3 regions of the Kitasatospora sp. NPDC004615 genome follow, and region 2 is predicted to be linked to each of the others. Evidence: riboswitches for the same ligand, from Rfam matches in the RefSeq annotation. Region 2 holds a riboswitch; each other region holds the start of a gene.
What was found. A riboswitch is a leader RNA that binds a small molecule or an ion and turns the genes downstream of it on or off. The one in region 2 is predicted to bind cobalamin.

Region 1 (7,074 bases), on a different contig from region 2:
GCGTCCAGGCGGTCCCAGTCCATCGCGTTGATCAGGTCGTCCGCCGAGGCGCCCGGGGCGACGTGCGCGCCCAGGTTGACCGAGCCCAGGTTGCAGACCGCGGTCTCGGAGTCGTCGGTGACCTCCAGGATCTCGGTGCACAGGTTCGAGGAGTGCACCGTGCGGCCCGGCAGCGCGGTCTGGTTGGCGGCGCGGTTGGAGGCGTCCTTGAAGGTCATCCAGCCGTTGCCGGTCTGCGCCAGGGTGCGCATCATCCGGGCGTACAGCGTCTGCGCCGGGATGGTGCGGACGGCCTTGCCGGCCAGTTCGGCCTTGCGGTAGGCCTCGTCGAAGTCGGCGCCCCACAGGTCGACCAGCTCGGGGACGTCCGCCGGGGAGAACAGCGACCAGTCCTCGTTGGCGTTCACGCGGCGCATGAACTCGTCCGGGATCCAGTGCGCCAGGTTCAGGTTGTGGGTGCGGCGGGCCTCTTCGCCGGTGTTGTCGCGGAGCTCCAGGAACTCCTCGATGTCGGCGTGCCAGGTCTCCAGGTACACGCAGGCCGCGCCCTTGCGCCGTCCGCCCTGGTTGACCGCCGCCACGGAGGAGTCCAGGGTGCGCAGGAACGGGACGATGCCGTTCGACTTGCCGTTGGTGCCGCGGATCAGCGAGCCGCGGGAGCGGATCCGGGAGTAGGACAGGCCGATGCCGCCGGCGTGCTTGGACAGCCGGGCGATCTGCGCGTAGCGGTTGTAGATCGAGTCCAGGTTGTCCAGCGGCGAGTCCAGCAGGTAGCAGGAGGACATCTGCGGGTGCCGGGTGCCGGAGTTGAACAGCGTCGGGGAGCTGGTCAGGTACTCCAGGCGGCTCATCAGCTTGTAGAGCTCGGCCACCTCCAGCACCGACTGCTCGGAGTTGCCGACCGCCAGGCCCGCCGCCACGCGCAGCAGGAAGTGCTGCGGGGTCTCGACCACCTTGCGGGTGATCGGGTGGCGCAGCAGGTAGCGGGACTGCACGGTGCGCAGGCCGAAGTACTCGAAGCGGTCGTCGCCGGCGGCGTCGATCAGCGAGTCGAACAGCGCGGTGTGGGCGGCGACGAACTCGGCGGTCGCGTCGCCGATCAGGCCCTCGGCGTGGCCGACGGCGATCGAGGCGGAGAACGAGGTGACGCCCTGGGTGGCGGCCTCGTCGGCGATCTCCATCGCCAGCAGGCGGGCGGCCAGCTTCGAGTACTGCGGGTCCTCGGCGATCATCGACGCGGCGGCCTCCACGGCCAGCCCGCGCAGCTCGGCGAAGTCCGAGCCGGCGTGGCGGCCGCGCAGCGCGGCGGCGGCGACGTGGCCGGGGTCCACCTGGGGGAGGTCGGTGCTGCGGTCGGTGAGCAGCCGAAGCAGTGCCGCACCGGGGTCGGTGAAGGCGTCGGCGGAAGCCTGGGACGGCAGGGTGACTGAGGCGGCGACGGTCAAGGCGCACTCTCTCCTGTGGCGGCGGCGGACGTGGCTCAAGGTGTCCGGTGGCGCGCGTGCGGCAGGGGAGGACGGCACGCCGAAAACGCTTGATCGGCGCGCGAAAGACCCACCCCCGGCCCGCCCGCGAGGCCGGACGGCAAAACAGTGCTGCATGGCGTCTGCGGGGATGCCGTGTCGCACACCGTCGGTCAGGTCCTCGGACTGCGCGGGCGTTGCTACAGCCCGCTCACCGTTGCGGGGCAGTCCCGGATTCGCACCGGGTTCCCCTGCTTCGACAGCGAGGTCGAGCATACATGTTGTGGCGGCTGGAGCTGGCGGCACCAGATGTAGTAGCGCGTGTCGCGTTGGAGGTGCCGCGCGTAGACAACGGAAACCGCGCCGGAGCCGCCTCGGAACGGCCGCAGAACCGCCTCAGAACCGCATCGTGTAGACCATCAGGTCCACGCCCGGGGCCGCCTCCCAGTCCCGTCCGGGGGTGCGGAGGAAGCCCAGAGCATCGTAGATCCGGTGCGCCGCGGTCATCTCCGGCCGGGTGGAGAACGCCATCCCGGCCAGTCCCAGTTCCCGGCTGCGGTCCATCGCCGCGCGGACCAGCGCCCGTCCGACGCCGCGCCCGCGGGCGGCCGCGCCGACCGCCAGCATCCGGATCTCGCCCTCGTCTGGGAGCGCGACGTCCGCCCAGGGGGTGCCGCCTGCGGCGAACGTCACGCAGCCGAGGACCGTCCCGTCGCCGTCGACGGCGACCAGCAGCTCGGCCTCCCGGTTGCGGCGTGCGGTGTCCCTCAGCAGTTCGACGTAGCCGGACGCGGGGTCGGTGTGGCCGTCGCCGACGAAGGCTTCGATGCTGACCTCCCCGGCTCCGGCGAGGTCGTGGTCGAGGGCGCGGCGGACGATCGGGGAGTGCATCCGGACAGTGTGCCGGACCGCGTCCGGCGCGGGTCGGCCAGGTCCGGGTCGAAGGGGTAGCCGGTCGGGCGGTGCCGTTCGGGCCGGCCCGGGCGGCCGTTGCGGTTCAGGTCCCGGCCGACCAGAACGCCGAGGAGTCCGAAGCTGCCGATGAGGCCCAGCAGGGCGAGCGCGGAGGTCATGGCCCCACTCTCCGCGCCGCCGCACCCCGTCACGAGTGGCAGGAACGCAGCATTGCCACGAAATCCTGCCACTGCCATGCTGGACGGATGCTGAGGAACGTCGCGGTGATCGTGCTGGAGGAGATCCACCCCTTCGAACTGGGCGTGGCCTGCGAGGTGTTCGGCCTGGACCGCAGCGACACCGGCCTGCCGGTGTACGAGTTCGGCCTGGTCGGCGACCGGCCCGGCCCGATGCGCACGCACGCCGGCTTCGACGTCCACGTGCCGTACGGCCCGGAGCGGCTCGCCGAGGCGGACCTGGTGATCGCCACCGCCACCGGCATCCGCGACCACTACCCCGAGGCGCTCTGCGAGGCCCTGCGGGCCGCCCACGCGCGCGGCGCCCATACGCTGTCGATCTGCTCCGGCAGCTTCCTGCTCGGCGCCGCCGGCCTGCTCGACGGCCGCCGCAGCACCACCCACTGGCGGTACGCCGACGTGCTGGCCGAGCGCTTCCCGCTGACCACCGTCGAACCCGACGTGCTGTACGTGGACGACGACCCGGTGATCACCTCGGCCGGCACCGCCGCCGGCATCGACGCCTGCCTGCACCTGGTGCGCAAGGTGCAGGGCGCCGAGGTGGCCCGGGAGATCGCCCGCCGGATGGTGGTCGCCCCGCACCGCGACGGCGGGCAGGCGCAGTTCGTCACCCGCCCGCTGCCCGAGGGCGACGGCGAGTCACTGGCCGGGACGCTGGAGTGGATGCGCCACCGCCTCGACCGGGAGACCAGCGTGGACGACCTCGCCCGGCACGCCCACATGTCCCCGCGCACCTTCGCCCGGCGCTTCCAGCAGGAGACCGGCACCACCCCGCACCGCTGGCTGACCGGCCAGCGGGTGCTGTTCGCGCAGCGCCTGCTGGAGTCCACCGACGAGAGCGTGGACGCGGTCGCCGCCCGCTGCGGCTTCGGCAACGCCGCCACCCTGCGGCACCACTTCGGCCGCCGCCTCGGCACCACCCCGCAGGCCTACCGGCGGGCCTTCGGCGGGCCCGGCGGCCTCGGGCGGGCTGCCGAGCGGCAGCCCGCCTGACGGCCGCTCAGGACAGGTGCGAGGTCTGGTTCCAGCCGGACGGCCGCAGCCGGCCCTCGCGGGCCCGCCACAGGCTGGTCGAGCAGTTGCCCACCGGCGGCAGCGCCAGCAGCTCCTCCTCGCCCAGCCGGTCCAGCACGTGACGCAGCATCAGCACCGTGCAGTCGTGGGCGACCAGCAGCACCGGCCGGCCGGCCTCCTCCTCGTTCAGGTCGCGCAGCAGGCCGCGCACCCGCAGCGCCACGTCCAGCCAGGACTCGCCGCCGGGCGGCCGGTAGTACAGCTCGCCCATCCGCCGTCGGCGCTCCGCCTCGGCGGGGTGGTCGCGTTCGATGGCGGCCTTGGTGAGCATCTCCAGCACGCCCAGCTCGCGGTCGCGCAGCCGCTCGTCGTAGCGGATCGGCAGGCCCACCGGGACGGCGCCCAGCCCGGACGCCTGGGCGAGGGCGATTCTCGCGGTCTCCGCGGTGCGCACGTACGGGGAGCACCACACCGAGCGGGGCCGGTCGGCGGGCGGCAGGGCGGCCCACCAGCGGCCCAGGTCCTGGGCCTGGGCCTGGCCGCGCAGGGAGAGCGGGATGTCGGCGTCGCGGCAGGTGATCGGGACGGTCAGGGCACCGGTGGAGTCCGCGTGCCGGAACTCCACGTTGGCGGTGGACTCGCCGTGCCGGGTGGCGATCAGGACCGACGGCAGCCGCCGTCCGCCGTCGGCCTGGGTGCGGTGCCCGTTGCGTACCGTGGTGAGGTCGGTCATGGCGGTGGCTCCCCGTTGTCGGTGCTGCCTCGGTGGTGCTCGTCTCTCCCGTGTCTCTCCCGAAAAGGGCGGTCATAACAGATGATCGCGCCGTCACCCCAGTGTCGATCGAGGCAACGGCGCGACCCAAGGGCGCAAACGGGGGCGGGTTGCGCCCCCGCACGCGTCAGTGCGCCAGCGTGGGCTGCGGGGCACGCTCCACAGCCTCGTCACCGGCCTCCGCGGAGTAGTCGGCCTTCGAGGTCTCGTCGACGCCCTCCGGGGCCTTCAGGGCCCGCAGCACCAGCGTCAGCACCACCGCGACGAGCAGGTTCAGCACGAACCCGGTCAGGCCGATGTAGCCGATCTCGCCGATCACCGGGATCTTCGCGGCCGACCCGCCGAAGTGCTTGGTGGCCGGCGAGGACACCCCGTACGCCCGCCAGGTGCCGTAGATCATGCCGGTCGCCCAGCCCGCCAGCAGCGCCCAGCGGTGGAACCACCGGGTGAACAGGCCCGCCACCAGCGCCACCGCGGTCTGCAGGATCCACACGCCGCCCAGCAGTTGCATGTTGATCGCCGCCTGCTTGTCCATCACCAGCACGAACGCCAGCGCGCCGACCTTCACCAGCAGCGAGGCGATCTTCGCCACCCGGGTCTCGTCGGCCGGCGTCGCGTCCGGCTTCAGGAACTCCTTGTAGACGTTGCGGGTGAACAGGTTCGCCGCCGCGATCGACATGATCGCGGCGGGCACCAGCGCGCCCACCCCGATCGCCGCGAACGCCACCCCGGTGAACCAGCTCGGGAACATGTCCGCGAACAGCTGCGGAACGGCCAGCTGGGCGTTGAAGTGCTTGTCGCCCTTGCTCACCCCCGCGGCGATCGCCATGAAGCCCAGCAGCGCCAGCAGACCCAGCATCAGCGAGTACGTCGGCAGGATCGCCATGTTGCGGCGCACCGTGTTGCGGGACTTCGCCGCCAGCACGCCCGTCACCGAGTGCGGGTACATGAACAGCGCCAGCGCCGACCCGAACGCCAGCGTCGCGTACGACCACTGCCCGGCCGGCCCGACGAGCATCGACCCCGGGGCCTTGCCGGTCACCGGATCGGGCTGGAACTTGTGCGCCGCCGCGTCGAAGATGTGCCCGTAGCCGCCCAGCCGCATCGGAATGTAGATCACCGCGACCAGGATCACCACGTACACCAGGGTGTCCTTGACGAAGGCGATCAGCGCCGGCGCCCGCAGGCCCGACGAGTACGTGTACGCCGCCAGCACGCCGAACGCCAGGAACAGCGGCAGGTCCTTCAGGAACCAGTTCCCGGTGCCGCCCACGCCCAGCACGTCCAGTACGGCCTGGATGCCCACCAGCTGCAGCGCCACGTACGGCATGGTCGCCAGGATGCCGGTCAGCGCCACCGCCGCCGACAGCCCGCGCGACCCGTACCGTCCGCGCACGAAGTCCGCCGGCGTCACATAGCCGTGCACCCGCGACACCGACCACAGCCGGGGCAGGATCAGGAACACCAGCGGGTACGCGATGATCGTGTACGGCACCGCGAAGAAGCCCGCCGCGCCCGCGCCGTAGACCAGGGCCGGCACCGCGATGAACGTGTACGCGGTGTACAGGTCGCCGCCCAGCAGGAACCAGGTGATCCAGGTGCCGAAACTGCGGCCGCCCAGACCCCACTCGTGCAGGTGCTCCGCGTTGTCCGCCCGGCGCCAGCGCGCGGCCAGGAAGCCCATCACGGTGACCGCGGCGAAGAACAGCAGGAAGACCGTCATCGCGGTCCAGTCCACGTGCTTCACAGCTGCTCACCCCCGTCCGGCTGGGCGGGCACGGGGAGCGGCCCGGCCGAGGCGGCGGCCTTGCGGGCCGCCTCGTCACGGCGCAGCAGCAGGTACGCGGAGGTGGTGAACACCGCCGACAGCGGCACCCACATCAGCTGGTACCAGTAGAAGAACGGCATACCGCCGAGCGCCGGGTCGGTCTTGCTGTACGACGGCACCCACAGCACCACCACGATCGGCACCAGCAGGCACAGGCCGGCCAGCACCCGGGCGGGGGAGACCGCGGGCAGTGCGCCCGCGGATGGCGTTTGAGACGACACGAGCGGCTCCCGGATGACGAGGAGTCACCTCACTGGCACCGCACCGCACATTGCTGTACGTCCGCCGAGCAGCACCTTCGGTGATCGAAAGGTCTCCGCGAGAGTAGGGCAGGGGAGTGACTTGTGTCACTACCCTGTCAACTTCGTGTTACGCCGCGCCTATGCGGGCCGCTGCAGCCTGGTCGTGAACTTGTACCGGTCCCCGCGGTAGATCGACCGCACCCACTCCACCGGCGCGCCGTCCGCGTCGAAGGAGTGCCGGGACAGCTGGAGCATCGGCAGGCCCAGGTCGGAGCCGAGCAGGCCGGCCTCGCGCGGGTTGGCGAGGGTGGTCTCGATGGTCTCCTCGGCCTCGGCGACCGTCACCCCGTAGACCTCGCGCAGCGCGGTGTAGAGCGAGTTGTGCTTGGCGAGGTTGCGTCGGAGCGCGGGGAAGCGCTTGGCCGACAGGTGCGCCACCTCGATCGCCATCGGGTCGCCGTTCGCGAGCCGGAGGCGCTCGATCCGCAGGACGCGCCCGCCGGGCTTGATGTCCAGCAGCGGGGCGAGCCGCTCGTCCGCGGAGATGTACGCGACCTCGACCAGGCGGGAGGTCGGCTCCATGCCCTGGGCGCGCATGTCCTCG
Region 2 (7,074 bases):
GTTCGCCGTCGGGGAGTTCCCCTCCCTCTACCGCCAGCGCCTCGAAGGGCTTGCCCTCGGAGTCGAGGGCGGCGACCCGGCTGGGCAGGACGGCGACCGAGAAGTACGGCACGCTGTCGGCCTCGATCTCGGCGAGCCGGCCGGTGCGCTCACCTTCCATGGTGGCGCGCTCGACATACCGCGCCTCGTCCAGCCGCCCGGCCCGCTCCAGGGCGCGGCGCACGGCGGGGAAGGTGCGGCCGAGTTTCATGATGACGGCCGAGTCGGTGGCGGCGAGGCGCGCCGTCAACTCCTCCTCCGGCAGGGTGCCCGGGATGACCGTCAGGACCTCTTCGGCCTCCACCAGCGGGGCGCCGAGGCGAGCGGCGGCAGCGCTGATGGAGGTGACGCCCGGCACCACCTCGGTGGGGTAGCGGTGCGCGAGGCGCTTGTGCATGTGCTGGTAGGAACCGTAGAACAGCGGGTCGCCCTCGGCGAGGACGACCACCATCCGCCCGGCGTCGAGGTGCGCGGCGAGCCGGTCGGACGCCTCCTGGTAGAAGTCGTCCAACGCACCCCGATATCCGCCCGGGTGGTCGGTGGTCTCCACGGTGACGGGGTACATCAGCTGCTCTTCTATCTGACCACCCGTCAGATAGCGCTCCGCGATGGCCCGGGCGTGCGAACGTCCGTGCCGCGCACAGTGGTAGGCGATGACGTCGGCCCGGCCGATGAGTTCGGCGGCGCGCACCGTGATCAGCGACGGATCACCCGGCCCGACACCGACGCCGTACAGCCGCCCGGCCGCCGACTCCCCGGCCCCGTCGATTTCCTGACGCTCAGTCATTCCTGTTCGCTCGCAATCGCGTTGATCGCGGCAGCGGCGATCGCGCTGCCGCCCCGGCGGCCCCGGACCACCAGGTGTTCCAGTGCGGCCGGGTGTTCGGCCAGGGCCTGCTTGGACTCGGCGGCGCCGATGAACCCGACCGGGACGCCGATCACGGCGGCGGGCCGGGGCGCGCCGGCCTCGATCAGCTCCAGCAGCCGGAACAGCGAGGTCGGCGCGTTGCCGACGGCAACCACGGCGCCCTCCAACCGGGGCAGCCAGAGTTCCATCGCGGCGGCACTGCGGGTGGTGCCCATGGCGCGGGCGAGTTCGGGCACCGACGGGTCGGTGAGGGTGCAGATCACCTCGTTGTCGGCGGGCAGCCGCTTGCGGGTCACGCCACTGGCAACCATGTTGACGTCACAGAGGATCGGCGCCCCGGCATGCAGGGCGCGCCGGGCGTCGGCGACCACGTTCGGCGACCACAGCAGGTCCTCGACCAGGTCGGTCATGCCGCAGGCATGAATCATCCGCACCGCGACCTGGGCCACGTCGGCAGGCAGCGCGGCGAGGTCGGCCTCGGCGCGGATGGTGGCGAAGGACTGGCGGTAGATGGATGCGCCGTCCTTCTCGTAGTCGATCATTCGGTCCTCCGCCATTCGGCATTGCGCGCCTCGGCGACTGCCTCGGCGATGTCGTTCTCGGCGCTGTTGCGCTCGGTGCTGTCGTTCTCGGCGCTGTGGTTCTCGGCGCTGTTGCGCCCGGCGCCGTTCTGCCCGGTGCCGTTCTGCCCGGTGCCGTTCTGCCCGGTGCCGTTCTGCCCGGTTCTGTCGTTTTGGGTTCTGTTTTTGTCGCCGGTGTTGCAGCCCGCCGAGTTGATCCCTGCACGGATTATCTCCGCATAGATGTTCTCCTCGGCGCCACCCCCCGCGACCCCCCTCCCACCGGACCCGATACCCGCACGGACAATCTCGGCGCCGCCACCCCCCGCACCCCGACCGACCTCGCGGGCCCGCCCGTCCACGGCGACCCGGTATCCGGTCGCGGTGGCCAGCACGTCGACCCAGCGACCGGCCGGGTGTCCGCAGCGCCGTTCGCACCCGGACCAGTGGACGGGCAGCCCCACAGCAGGAACGGCGGCTATCGCGCGCACGGCCTGCGCACGAACGTCGGCAAGCGCTTTCCCGCAACCGGGCAGACCGGTGCAGGCGCTGACGCCCTCCCAGGGGCCGCCGGACTCGACCCGGAAGCCCGCGTCGGCGAGGCGTGGCAACCAGTCGGCACCGGCTCCGGGCACCACGACGCCCCGCCACGGCGTGAGCCGCACGCTCGCGCCGCCGCCGCCGCTCGCGTCGCCGCCGCACCCCTCCCCTCCCGACGCCAGCGCGTCCGCCAGCAGTCGCCACTGCGCACTGGTCGCACGGCCGAACCGCAGCCCGACCGACACCCCGCCACCGCCACCACCACCGCCACCACCGCCACCGCCACCGCCACCGCCACCACCACCGCCACCACCGCCACCGCCACCGCCACCGCCGGGGATCGCACCCAGCACCGGTCGCTCCCCCGTGAATCGCGGCAGCGGCACGTCGCCGGCGGGCAGTTCGGACTGCACTTCGCGCAGGTGCCAGGCACGGCCGGCGGCCAGGTCGAGGAAGTGGCGGGCGGCGTCGAGGGCGGCGGGGACGGGGTGGTCGACGGTGGAGGCGTGGTCGGCGCGGCCGAGGCGCAGCAGGGCGCGGCCGTCGCCTATTGCGATCAAGGTCACATCGGCGTCAAGGGCGGCGGTGTCGCCGCGGCCGTCGTCGAGGGCGAACAGGAACTTGCCGGAGAGTCGGGCGGCCCAGGGTGCGGCGCACAGGGCGGCGTCCAACTCTCGCACCCAGTACGGGAGATCGACGCCCTGGGCGCCGCGGCCGTCGAGGCCGGCGAGCGGGGAGGCGGCGATGTTGCGGACGCGTTCGTGGGTGTCGGAGGGCAACAGGCCGACGGAGCGGAGCCGTTCGGCGAGGTCGGTGGCGCACTGTTCGCGCAGGCCGCGCAGCTGGAGGTTGCCGCGGGAGGTGATCTCGACTTCGCCGTCGCCCAGCGCGTCGGCCGCGTCGGCCAGGGCGAGTAGCTGATGGTACGTCAAGTACCCGCCGGGGAGGCGGAGTCGTGCGAGTTGGCCGTCCTCGGCGGGGTGCAGGCGGAGCGCGCCGGGGCAGGCGTCGGCGCGGCCTCGGTCGGGCCCGACGAAGGGTGCCGCAAGGGCGTCGGGTGTGGGTGGCATGGCGGCGAGCATACCCATGGCCGCGATTCGCGCCACCGCCCCGACCACCACCCCGACCACCGCCCCGACCAGCAGCCCGGCCACCAGCCCGGCCACCACCCGAGTGGCAGCCCCAACCGTCGCCCGGAGCTCGCCCGGAGCTCGCCCGAAGGTCCCGCGCCAGGGTCAAATCCCCAGGTCGGCACGGGTTCCCGGGGGCGGAACCGGTGGGGCGTCGCAGGTCACACTCCCGCCGACGGGCCATCAACCCGTACGATGCTGGGCGGGCACCTCTCGGGGTGTCCGCTGCCAGCGACGGCACAGCGGAGGAAGTCCGGTGAGAATCCGGTGCGGTCCCGCCACTGTGACCGCGGCTCAGTGAGCCGTGGGAGCCAGGAACTCCGGCCGTCCTCCACTGCCCGGGGCGAGGACCCCGAGGAAGGTCCGTGCCATGCGCTGCCGCATGCCCGCATCCCGGCGGGTGCCTGTGGGCTCTGTCCCCACCTGGGCATCCACCGGGCCGTCGTCCGTTGCGACGTCCCCCGGGCCGTCCGTTGCGACGTCCACCGGGCTGTCCATCGCGCCGCCCGTCGGACCGTTCCGCGTCCTCGATCGCACCTGTGCTCCCACCACCGGGTTGACCGGGTTGACCGGGTTGTCCGCGCTGTTCGAGATGCCCGGGAGGGCTTTCGCATGATCCTGTTGCTGTCCACGTCGGACACGGACCTGCTGAGTGCCCGGGCGTCGAGCGGGCCGGTGCGGTTCCGTTGGGGCAATCCGGCACGCCTGGATCCCGCCGAGCTGCCTGCCCTGCTGGAGGGTGCGGAGCTGGTGGTGGTGCGGCTGCTGGGTGGGCGTCGGGCCTGGCAGGAGGGGCTGGACGTGCTGCTCGCGGGGCCGCGTCCGGTGGTGGTGCTGACGGGTGAGCAGGCGCCGGACGCGCAGTTGATGGAGTTGTCGACGGTGCCGGCGGGCATCGCGGCGGAGGCGCACGCGTACTTGGCGCACGGTGGTCCGGAGAACCTGGCGGAGCTGGGTGCGTTCCTGTCGGACACGGTGCTGCTGACAGGTCACGGGTTCGCGCCGCCGGCCTCGGCCCCGTCCTGGGGTCCGCTGGAGCGCACCGCCCGCACCTCGGAGGGCCCTTCCGTCGCGGTGCTGTACTACCGGGCGCACCACATGAGCGGCAACACGGCGTTCGTGGAGACGCTCTGCCGGGCGATCGAGGACGAGGGTGCGCAGGCCCGCGCGTACTTCTGCGCGTCGCTGCGCGGTGCGGAGCCGGAGCTGCTGGCGGAGCTGGGCGCGGCCGACGTGATCGTGACGACGGTGCTGGCGGCGGGCGGCACCCGGCCGGCCGACGCGCAGGCGGGTGGGGACGAAGAGGCTTGGGACGCCGGGGAGTTGGCGGCGTTGGACCGGCCGATCCTGCAGGCGCTTTGCCTGACCTGGTCGCGGGCGCAGTGGGCGGGCAGTGACGACGGGCTGTCTCCGTTGGACACGGCGACGCAGGTGGCGGTGCCGGAGTTCGACGGTCGGCTGATCACTGTTCCGTTCTCGTTCAAGGAGGTCGACGAGGACGGGCTTACGGTGTACGCAGCGGACCCGGAGCGTGCGTCGCGGGTCGCCGGGATCGCGGTGCGGCATGCGCGGCTGCGGCACACTCCGGCGTCCGAGCGGCGCCTCGCCCTCGTTCTGTCCGCTTATCCGACCAAGCATGCGCGGGTCGGCAACGCGGTCGGCCTGGACACCCCGGCCTCGGCGATCCGGCTGTTGGAGCGGCTGCGCGCGGAGGGCATGGACCTGGGCGACAGCCTGCCGGGTCTGGACACCGGGACCGGGCACGGCCACGACGGCGACGCGCTGATCCACGCGCTGATCGAGGCGGGCGGCTACGACCAGGCGTGGCTGACGGAGGACCAGCTGTCCCGCAACCCGGTGCGCATCCCGGCCGCCGACTACCGGCGTTGGTACGCCACGCTCCCGGCGGCGCTGCGCGAGCAGGTGAAGGAGCACTGGGGTCCGGCGCCGGGCGAGCTGTATGTCGACCGGTCGCAGAACCCGGACGGCGACATCGTGCTGGCGGGTCTCCGGTCGGGCAATCTGCTGGTGCTGATCCAGCCGCCGCGCGGGTTCGGCGAGAACCCGGTGGCGATCTACCACGACCCGGATCTGCCGCCGAGCCACCACTACTTGGCGGCGTACCGCTGGATCGCGGCGGCGCAGCAGGACGGCGGGTTCGGTGCGCACGCGGTGGTGCACCTGGGCAAGCACGGCAATCTGGAGTGGTTGCCGGGCAAGACGGCGGCACTGTCGGCGGAGTGCGGTCCGGACGCCGCCCTGGGCGATCTGCCGCTCGTGTACCCGTTCCTGGTGAACGATCCGGGTGAGGGTACGCAGGCGAAGCGCCGGGCGCACGCGACGCTGGTCGATCACCTGGTGCCGCCGATGGCGCGGGCCGATTCGTACGGTGACATCGCGCGTCTTGAGCAACTGCTGGACGAGCATTCGAACATCGCGGCGATGGACCCGGCGAAGCTGCCGGCGATCCGGGCGCAGATCTGGACGTTGATCCAGGCCGCGAAGCTGGACCACGACCTGGGGTTGGCGGAGCGGCCGGAGGACGACGGCTTCGACGACTTCCTGCTGCACGTGGACGGTTGGCTGTGCGAGGTGAAGGACGCGCAGATCCGTGACGGTCTGCACGTGCTCGGCCAGGCTCCGCGCGGTACTGACCGGGTCAACATCGTGCTGGCGATCCTGCGGGCGCGGCAGATCTGGGGCGGCGTGCGTGCGCTGCCGGGTCTGCGGGAGGCGCTCGGTCTGGACGAGGCAGCACTGACGCTGGGGGCGACGGACGCGGCCGAGGCGCAGGCGCGGGCGCTGGTGGAGGCGATGGAGGCGGAGGACTGGAACCCGGCGGCGGTCGCGAAGGTCGCGGCAGGCCTGCCGCCGGCCGTCTCCGAGGTGCTGGCGTTCGCGGCGGCGCAGCTGGTGCCCCGACTCGCCGCGACCACGGACGAGTTGGACGCGGTGCTGCACGCGCTGCAGGGCGGGTTCGTTCCGGCGGGGCCGTCGGGGTCGCCGTTGCGCGGGCTGGTCAATGTGCTGCCGACGGGGCGGAACTTCTACTCGGTGGACCCGAAGGCGGTGCCGAGCCGGCTCGCCTGGGAGACCGGGCAAGCGCTTTCCGCCTCCCTGATCGAACGCTACCGGGCCGACAACGACGGGCAGTTCCCGCCGTCGGTGGGCCTTTCGCTGTGGGGCACCTCGGCGATGCGCACGGCCGGTGACGACATCGCCGAGGCACTGGCGCTGCTCGGCGTCCGCCCGGTGTGGGACGACGCCTCGCGCCGGGTGACGGGTCTGGAGGCGATTCCGCTCGCCGAGTTGGGCCGTCCCCGGATCGATGTGACGCTGCGCATTTCGGGGTTCTTCCGCGACGCGTTCCCGCACGTGGTGGCGCTGTTGGACGACGCGGTGCGGCTGGCGGCCGGCCAGGAGGAGCCCGCCGAGCAGAACTTCGTCCGGGCGCACGTGCAGGCGGACCTGGCCGAGCACGGTGACGAACGCCGGGCCACCGTCCGGGTGTTCGGCTCGCGTCCGGGCACCTACGGCGCGGGTCTGCTGCAGCTGATCGACAGCCGGGACTGGCGCACGGACGCTGACCTGGCCGAGGTCTACACGGTGTGGGGCGGTTACGCGTACGGGCGGGGGCTGGACGGGCGCCCGGCCCGGGAGGAGATGGAAAGCGCTTACCGTCGGATCACGGTGGCGGCGAAGAACACCGACACCCGCGAGCACGACATCGCCGACTCCGACGACTACTTCCAGTACCACGGCGGCATGGTGGCCACCGTGCGCGCGCTGACGGGCAGCAGCCCGGCGGCGTACATCGGCGACTCGACCCGCCCGGAGACGGTGCGCACCCGCACCCTCACCGAGGAGGCGGCCCGGGTGTTCCGGGCGCGGGTGGTGAACCCGCGCTGGCTGGAGGCGATGCGCCGGCACGGCTACA
Region 3 (7,074 bases), on a different contig from region 2:
GAGTACTGCGGGTAGTTGCCGCAGCCGGCGCCGTTCTGCGAGGAGGTGATCACCCAGCCGTCCTGGATCGGCGACATCGCGCAGGCCTGGTACGAGGTCGCCGTGGGCGGGATCAGCGTCACGGTGTACGTCCCGTAGGTGCCGCAGGCGGGCGAGACGGTCTGGACCGCGGTGATCACCCAGCCGGGGAGGATCGCGGACTGGGCGCAGTCCTGGAGCGTGGTCTGGGTGGTGACCTTCAGCAGCGAGTACAGCGGGTAACTGCTGCCGCAGGTCGGGCCGGTCTGCATCGCCGTGATCACCCAGTGGTCGGGGACGGGCGAGTTGGAGCAGGCCTGGATGGTGGTGGCGTCGCCCAACTCCGTGATGGTGAACAGCCCGTAGCCGCTGCACCCGGCCCAGTTCTCGCTGGTGATCACCCAGCCTGCGGGGACGGGGGTGTACCCGCAGATGGTGGTCGTCGCTCCCTGCGCCACTGCCGGAGCGGCCTGCGCCGTCGGCGCGCTCACAAGCGTGACGGCGCCCAGCAGGACGGCCATCACCGCGATCCATCTGGTCAGTGTCTGCCGAAGTCCTGTCATCTCCGTTGCCCCTCCTGGTCGGTGTCCGGCGCGGTGAGCCTGGCAGGCCGCCGGGTCCGTGAACAGACCGCGTCCCACCTGCGGCGTTACCGCCGGATCGGGGCCGAAAACCGTTCGCCCACCCCTGCACCGCCCTGGTCCACCGCGCCCCTGGGGATCGGCCCCCGCGGAAGGACGACACCCGGCCGGGTTCGAAGGCGGCAGCTGGTTGACGGAGCATCCGTTCCCCAACGTGCCTCCCACCTGCGGCTGCGCGGGAGGGACCAGGCAGAATCGGCGTCATGCGTACCCTTCTCGTCATCGGCATCGGCGCGGGCGATCCCGACCACCTCACTCTGGAGGCGGTCAAGGCGATCGGCCGCACGGATGCGTTCCTGCTCCTGGACAAGCCCGAGGAGCGCCAGGACCTGATCCGGTTGCGGCGACAGATGATCGCCGAGCACGGGCGGCCCGGGCACCGGGTGGTCGAGTTGATCGACCCCGCGCGCGATCGGAGCACGGCCGCGTACCGGGAGGCCGTCGAGGAGTGGCGGGAGCGGCGGGCCGATCTGGTCGAGCAGGCGGTGATGGAGGAGCTGGCGGACGGCGAGACCGGTGCCCTGCTGGTCTGGGGCGACCCGGCGCTGTACGACAGCGTGACCGCCGTGCTGGACCGGATCCTGGCGCGCGGCCGCACCGAGTTCGAGTACACCGTCATCCCCGGCATCAGCAGCATCTCGGTCCTGGCCGCCCGCCACCGCACCACCCTGACCCGCACCGCGCGGCCGGCGCGGATCACCACGGGGCGCCGCCTCGCCGCCGAGGGCTTCGGGCCGGGCTCGGAGGACGCGGTGGTGATGCTGGACGGGCAGGCCGCGTTCACCAAGATCGACCCGGCGGGTGTGCACATCCACTACGGCGCCTACCTGGGCACCGAGGACGAGATCCTGGCCTCCGGTCCGCTCGCCGAACAGGCGGACCGGATCGCGGAGTTGCGCGAGCAGGCGCGCGAACGCAAGGGCTGGATCATGGACAGCTACCTGCTGCGCCGCACCGAGGACTGACCCCGCACACCCATCGAGCGGACGGGTGCGGAGCCCAACTCCCCCACCCGTCCGCCTCGTTCTAGACTGATCGCGCAACTGGTTCGCGCACTGCCTCTGGGCAGGCGCGTCGTAAGAGGGAACCCGGTGGGAATCCGGGACTGCCCCGCAGCGGTGAGTGGGAACGACCGCCGTCATACGCACTGGGTCCGGACGGGCCCGGGAAGCGACGGCCAGTAGGTGTCCGGGCGTCGGCCCGGGCGGGGCCCACGAGTCCGAAGACCTGCCCGTTGCCCGGGTGCGACCGCTCGCTCCCGGCCCTCCGGTGACCTCGTGGGCGGGTCGGCCAACCATCGCTCGGGCAGGCGCAGTTGACAGCGCAGCACGACTCGCGGGCCTTCGCTTTCCGCGGTGTCGTCGGACCCAGGTTCGAGGCTCGCGAAGGAGAGTCCCCTTGACCACGAGGTCCACAGCCGCGGCAACTGTCCACGGCTACCCCCGTCAGGGCGCCGACCGGGAACTGAAGAAGGCCGTCGAGGGCTACTGGAAGGGCAACGTCACCGCTGACGCGCTGCTCGCCGCCGCCGCCGAACTGCGCTGTGCCAACTGGCGTCAACTGGCCGGCGCCGGCATCACCGAAGTCCCCACCGGCGACTTCTCGCTGTACGACCACGTGCTGGACACCACCGTCGCCGTCGGTGCGATCCCGCCCCGGCACCGGGCCGCGGTGGACGCCGACCCGCTCGCCGGCTACTTCGCCATGGCGCGCGGCACCCAGGAACTCGCGCCGCTCGAAATGACCAAGTGGTTCGACACCAACTACCACTATCTGGTACCGGAGTTGGGGCCGGACACGGTGTTCGTCGCGAACTCCGCCAAGCAGGTCGGCGAGCTCCGCGAGGCACTCGGCCAGGGCTACCGGGCCCGCCCGGTGCTGCTCGGCCCGGTCAGCTACCTGCTGCTCGCCAAGGCCGCGCCCGGAACCCCGAACGGTTTCGAGCCGCTCACCCTGCTGGACCGGCTGCTGCCGGTATACGCCGAACTGCTGGCCGACCTGCGGGCCGCCGGCGCCGGATGGGCCCAACTGGACGAACCGGCGCTCGTCCAGGACCGCACCCCGGCCGAACTGGACGCCGCCGCCCGCGCGTTCCGCGACCTCGGCACGCTGACGGACCGTCCGAAACTGCTGGTCGCCTCGTACTTCGACCGCCTCGGCGAGGCCCTGCCGGTACTTGCCGAATCCCCGGTCGAGGGTCTGGCGCTGGACTTCACCGGACCGGCCGCCGGCAACCTCGCCGATCTCGCCGCGGTCGGCGGCCTGCCTGGCAAGCGGCTGGTCGCGGGCGTGGTGGACGGCCGCAACGTGTGGATCAACGACCTGGAGAAATCGCTGGCCACCCTCGCCACCCTGCTCGGCCTCGCCGACCGGGTGGACGTCGCCCCGTCCTGCTCGCTGCTGCACGTCCCACTGGACGTGGTCGCCGAGCGCGACCTGGACCAGCAGATCGGCCGCTGGCTGGCGTTCGCCCGGCAGAAGGCCGCCGAGACGGCCCTGCTGGCCCGCGCCCTGCGCGAGGGGACCTCCGCCATTGTCTCCCAACTCGCCGCCAACCGGGCCGACTTGGCGTCCCGCGCGGCATCCCCGATCACCCGCGACCCGGCCGTCCGGGCCCGCGCCGCCGCCGTCACCGACGCCGACACCCGCCGCGCCGACCCGTACCCCGTCCGCGCCGCCGCCCAGCGGGCCCGGCTCCAGTTGCCGCCGCTGCCCACCACCACCATCGGCTCGTTCCCGCAGACCGACGAACTGCGCACCGCCCGCGCCGAGTTGAACGCCGGACTGCTGGAGGAGGCGGACTACCACGCGCGGATGGCCGACGAGATCCGCGAGGTGATCGCCTGCCAGGAACAGGCCGGCCTGGACGTGCTCGTGCACGGCGAACCCGAACGCAGCGACATGGTGCAGTACTTCGCCGAGCAGCTCACCGGCTACCTGACCACCCGGCACGGCTGGGTGCAGTCCTACGGCACCCGGTACGTGCGGCCGCCGGTGCTGGCCGGTGACATCTCCCGCCCGTCCCCGATGACCGTCGACTGGTACGCGTTCGCACAGAACCTGACGGACCGCCCGGTCAAGGGCATGCTGACCGGACCGGTCACCATGCTGGCCTGGTCGTTCGTCCGCGACGACCAGCCGCTCGCCGACACCGCCCGGCAGGTCGCGCTGGCGCTGCGCGACGAGGTCGCCGACCTGGAGGCGGCGGGCGCGGCGGTGATCCAGGTGGACGAGCCGGCGCTGCGCGAGACGCTGCCACTGCGCCGGGCCGGGTGGCCCGGGTACCTGGACTGGGCGACCGGGGCGTTCCGGCTGGCCACCTCGCCGGTGCGCTCCGACACCCAGATCCACACCCACATGTGCTACGCCGAGTTCGGCGAAATCCTGGGCGCCATCGGCGAGTTGGACGCGGACGTGATCTCCCTGGAGGCGGCCCGCTCGCACATGCAGGTCGCCCACGAGCTGGCCGCCGCCGACTGGTCGGCCGAGGTCGGCCCGGGCGTGTGGGACATCCACTCGCCGCGCGTTCCGTTCCCCGCCGAGACCGTCCTGCTGCTGCGCCTGGCGCTCACCGCCGTCCCCGCCGAGCGCCTGTGGGTCAACCCCGACTGCGGCCTGAAGACCCGCGGTTGGCCCGAGACCCGCGCCGCGCTCCACAGCCTGGTCGCCGCCGCCCACACCCTCCGCGCGGAGCTGTCAGGCTGACGGCCTGTCGGACTGACGCGCTGACGGCCCTGGTGGTTCAGACGTCGAACCGGACGCCGGTCAGCCGCTCCGACAGCTCCCACAGCTCCCACAGCCGCCGTGCACACGCTGGTGCAGTCGCTGCGCTACCAGGTGCAGGCCGACACGCCGTCCGTGCGGGTGCAGGAGGTGGTGTTGCCCTGGTCGACACGGCGATGACGGCGGACCGGGAGGGCGCGGTCCGCAAGCTGTCGGCCGCCGAGGCCGCCGCCACGATCGTCCGGGGCATCGAACGTGGCCGCCCCGTCGTCGCGGTGGCGCCTCCCGCGCCCTGCCGGCGCTGCTGCGCGTGCACCCGCCGATCGCCCACCGCATCCTGCGGGACGGCTGAACACCGCCCTGGTTCTCGGCCGGAATTCAGCTCTGACGACGGCCCTACGACCTCACCACCGGCAGGACGTTCTCCCGGTACGACTTGCCCGGGTCCTTCGGATCCGCCGCGGAGTTCCCGCGCGGTGCGAAGTCGCACGCGATGTACGTGTCGAACCAGAAGTAACCGTCCTTGTCGGGGCCGCCGTCGCGCCGGCCGCCCACCCGGGCGCAGCCGATCTTCGTGGTGGACTTCCACACCAGCTGGGTGAAGTTGCCGGTCTCGCGGGAGAAACCGGGCTTGCTGTAGTCGTAGGACGCGGCCCCCGCGTACCAGGAGTCCACCGCGTCCTTGCAACCGTCCGGCGTGTAGCCGCCTTCGGGGTTGTCGCCGGCGAACGAGCTCCAGCTGAGGGTCTCGCCGTACGCACGGGCCAGACCGTCGTGCTGGAAGCCGCCCGGCTCGGAGATCTTCTGTGCGCGGGACTTGGCGTACTCCACGATCTCCGGATCGATTGCGAGCGGAGGTGCCTGGTGCTTGGCCCGGTACGCGTTGATGGCCGTGAGGCAGTCGCTCTGGAACCCGTTGTCCGTCCGGTCCGCGAACGCACGCCGCACCGGACCGGCAGCCGTCGCGGGCTGCATCACCGTCATCATCGCCACGGCCGCCGCAGCCGCCGCCAGGGCAACCCTGCGGACCTGAGGTGCAATCAAGGAGTCCTCCTACTCACGCTGAGCCAACTGCCCTGCTTAACGCCCTCACCTCCCCCAGGGCACGACACCCGGCCGACGGTGCGGCGCGCACGCGGACCTGCGCAATCGTTGTTACAGCCTCGGTACGTCCGCCCAGTGTGTCGGTGGCGGGCGCTACAGTCCGCCCGTCGTCGAGTAGGAGTGCCATGAACAGCCAGATCGACTGGTCGTCAGTCCGGGAGCGGGTCATCGCCGTGGAGGAGGCGGATCGGCGTGCGCGTGGCCTCGCGCCCTCTCGGCATCCGACGTTCGAACCCGTCCTGACTCCCGACGAGATCGCGGAGGTCGAGGCGCAGTGCGGTGTCGAACTCCCTGCCGACTACCGCTCGTTCCTGGCCGAGGTCGGGGTGAACGGCCCAGGTCCGTGGTTCGAGCTCACCTCGTTGCGCCGAGTCGACGGCAGGTGGGGGTGGGTCTGGGACGACGACGAGAACTTGCGCTGGCTGCTGGACTCCAGCGGGCCGTTCGTCGAGACCGAGGACTGGCCGACCCGCCAGGCGGAAATCCTTCGAGCCGCCGGATACGAGCCCACGCCCCGAGGCGCAGACGACGGCTCGGACTTCCGCAGGGCCTTCGGTGAGGCCGGCGGCGAACGCCGGTACCGGGAGCGCGGGCGGGGTGCGATCCACCTCAGCAACGACGGGTGCGGGGCATCCGGCTGGCTCATCGTCGTCGGCCCGCATCGCGGGGAACTCCGCGACCGGGAGCAGGACATCAACCCGCCCTTCGAGCCGTACGTCGACGCGGCGGGAAACCGCCACACCTTTGGCACCTGGTACCTCGAGTGGCTCGAGCGGTGCGAGTCGGCGGCTCAGTGATCAAGGGCACCCTGGGCGCACTGGGGTGTTTGCGGGTGACGTACATTCCGGGGCTCGGGAAGGGCGGTGCGGAGCGGGCGTTGATCGAGGCAGTGCGGGTTCGGGCGGAGCCGCGCCGCTCACGTGAACGGCCTCGCAGGCTCTCCGCCCTCGCCCGTACGGATGAACACGCGGGGCGCGGAAAGCGGTGAAGCCGACAGCTGGTTGACGGCTCGTCAATCTGACATCGCCTCAAAATTACGGGACACCAGTCCTGTTGCCGGTCCGGCGCGTCCGCGTGTTGCGGGGCGCGCAACACCCTCACGATCCGGCATGCTGCTGTCCACCCCGGCGCAGCGGCGGCCGGGGTTGGCGCGACCGGCCCGTGACGGGCCGGCGGGTACGGGTGGAGGATTCGGGTGCGGCGTACATGGCGACCCGGCGGATCGACGAACGGCCGACGGGGGTGTGGAGCGTGATGGCGGGGCCTGTCCGGGACGGCGGGCTCCTGCCGCTGGATCGTGAACTGAACAGGGAGTGCCGGGAGTTCGCGGAGACGTTGCGGGAGCTGTTCCTGGAGCTCGGTATCTCGGTGCGCCGGTACGCCACCCGGTGCTATCTCAACCCGGGCACGCTGTCCCGGTACTTGGCGGGGTCGCGGATCGCGCCGTGGCAGTTCGTCGAGGAGTTGCTGCACCATCTCGACGAGGACTGCGGAACCCGGCTCGACCCGCCTGCCCTGGAGGGGCTGCGCCGCAGGCATGTGGCGGCGCTGAAGACGGCGGCGTCGATCGGCCGGGCGGTGCAGCAGT

Region 1: linked by a shared signal. The riboswitch ahead of ACFYS8_RS08160 (ribonucleoside-diphosphate reductase subunit alpha) and the one ahead of cobN (cobaltochelatase subunit CobN) in region 2 are both predicted to bind cobalamin.
Region 3: linked by a shared signal. The riboswitch ahead of metE (5-methyltetrahydropteroyltriglutamate--homocysteine S-methyltransferase) and the one ahead of cobN (cobaltochelatase subunit CobN) in region 2 are both predicted to bind cobalamin.

Annotation. Positions count from the first base shown of each region.
Region 1 is NZ_JBIALQ010000002.1:275,262-282,335, reverse strand. It holds gene ACFYS8_RS08160 (ribonucleoside-diphosphate reductase subunit alpha) at 1-1,445, opposite strand, end outside; cobalamin riboswitch at 1,618-1,750, opposite strand; gene ACFYS8_RS08155 (GNAT family N-acetyltransferase) at 1,860-2,354, opposite strand; gene ACFYS8_RS08150 (helix-turn-helix domain-containing protein) at 2,624-3,607, shown strand; gene ACFYS8_RS08145 (histidine phosphatase family protein) at 3,615-4,361, opposite strand; gene mctP (monocarboxylate uptake permease MctP) at 4,528-6,123, opposite strand; gene ACFYS8_RS08135 (DUF3311 domain-containing protein) at 6,144-6,449, opposite strand; gene ACFYS8_RS08130 (GntR family transcriptional regulator) at 6,609-7,074, opposite strand, start outside.
Region 2 is NZ_JBIALQ010000001.1:364,709-371,782, forward strand. It holds gene ACFYS8_RS01695 (precorrin-2 C(20)-methyltransferase) at 1-826, opposite strand, end outside; gene ACFYS8_RS01700 (precorrin-8X methylmutase) at 823-1,449, opposite strand; gene ACFYS8_RS01705 (hypothetical protein) at 1,446-3,173, opposite strand; cobalamin riboswitch at 3,337-3,475, shown strand; gene cobN (cobaltochelatase subunit CobN) at 3,750-7,074, shown strand, end outside.
Region 3 is NZ_JBIALQ010000004.1:20,861-27,934, reverse strand. It holds gene ACFYS8_RS15000 (hypothetical protein) at 1-581, opposite strand, end outside; gene cobF (precorrin-6A synthase (deacetylating)) at 863-1,624, shown strand; cobalamin riboswitch at 1,687-1,909, shown strand; gene metE (5-methyltetrahydropteroyltriglutamate--homocysteine S-methyltransferase) at 2,058-4,364, shown strand; gene ACFYS8_RS14985 (CAP family protein) at 4,779-5,426, opposite strand; gene ACFYS8_RS14980 (SMI1/KNR4 family protein) at 5,612-6,283, shown strand; gene ACFYS8_RS14975 (response regulator) at 6,693-7,074, shown strand, end outside.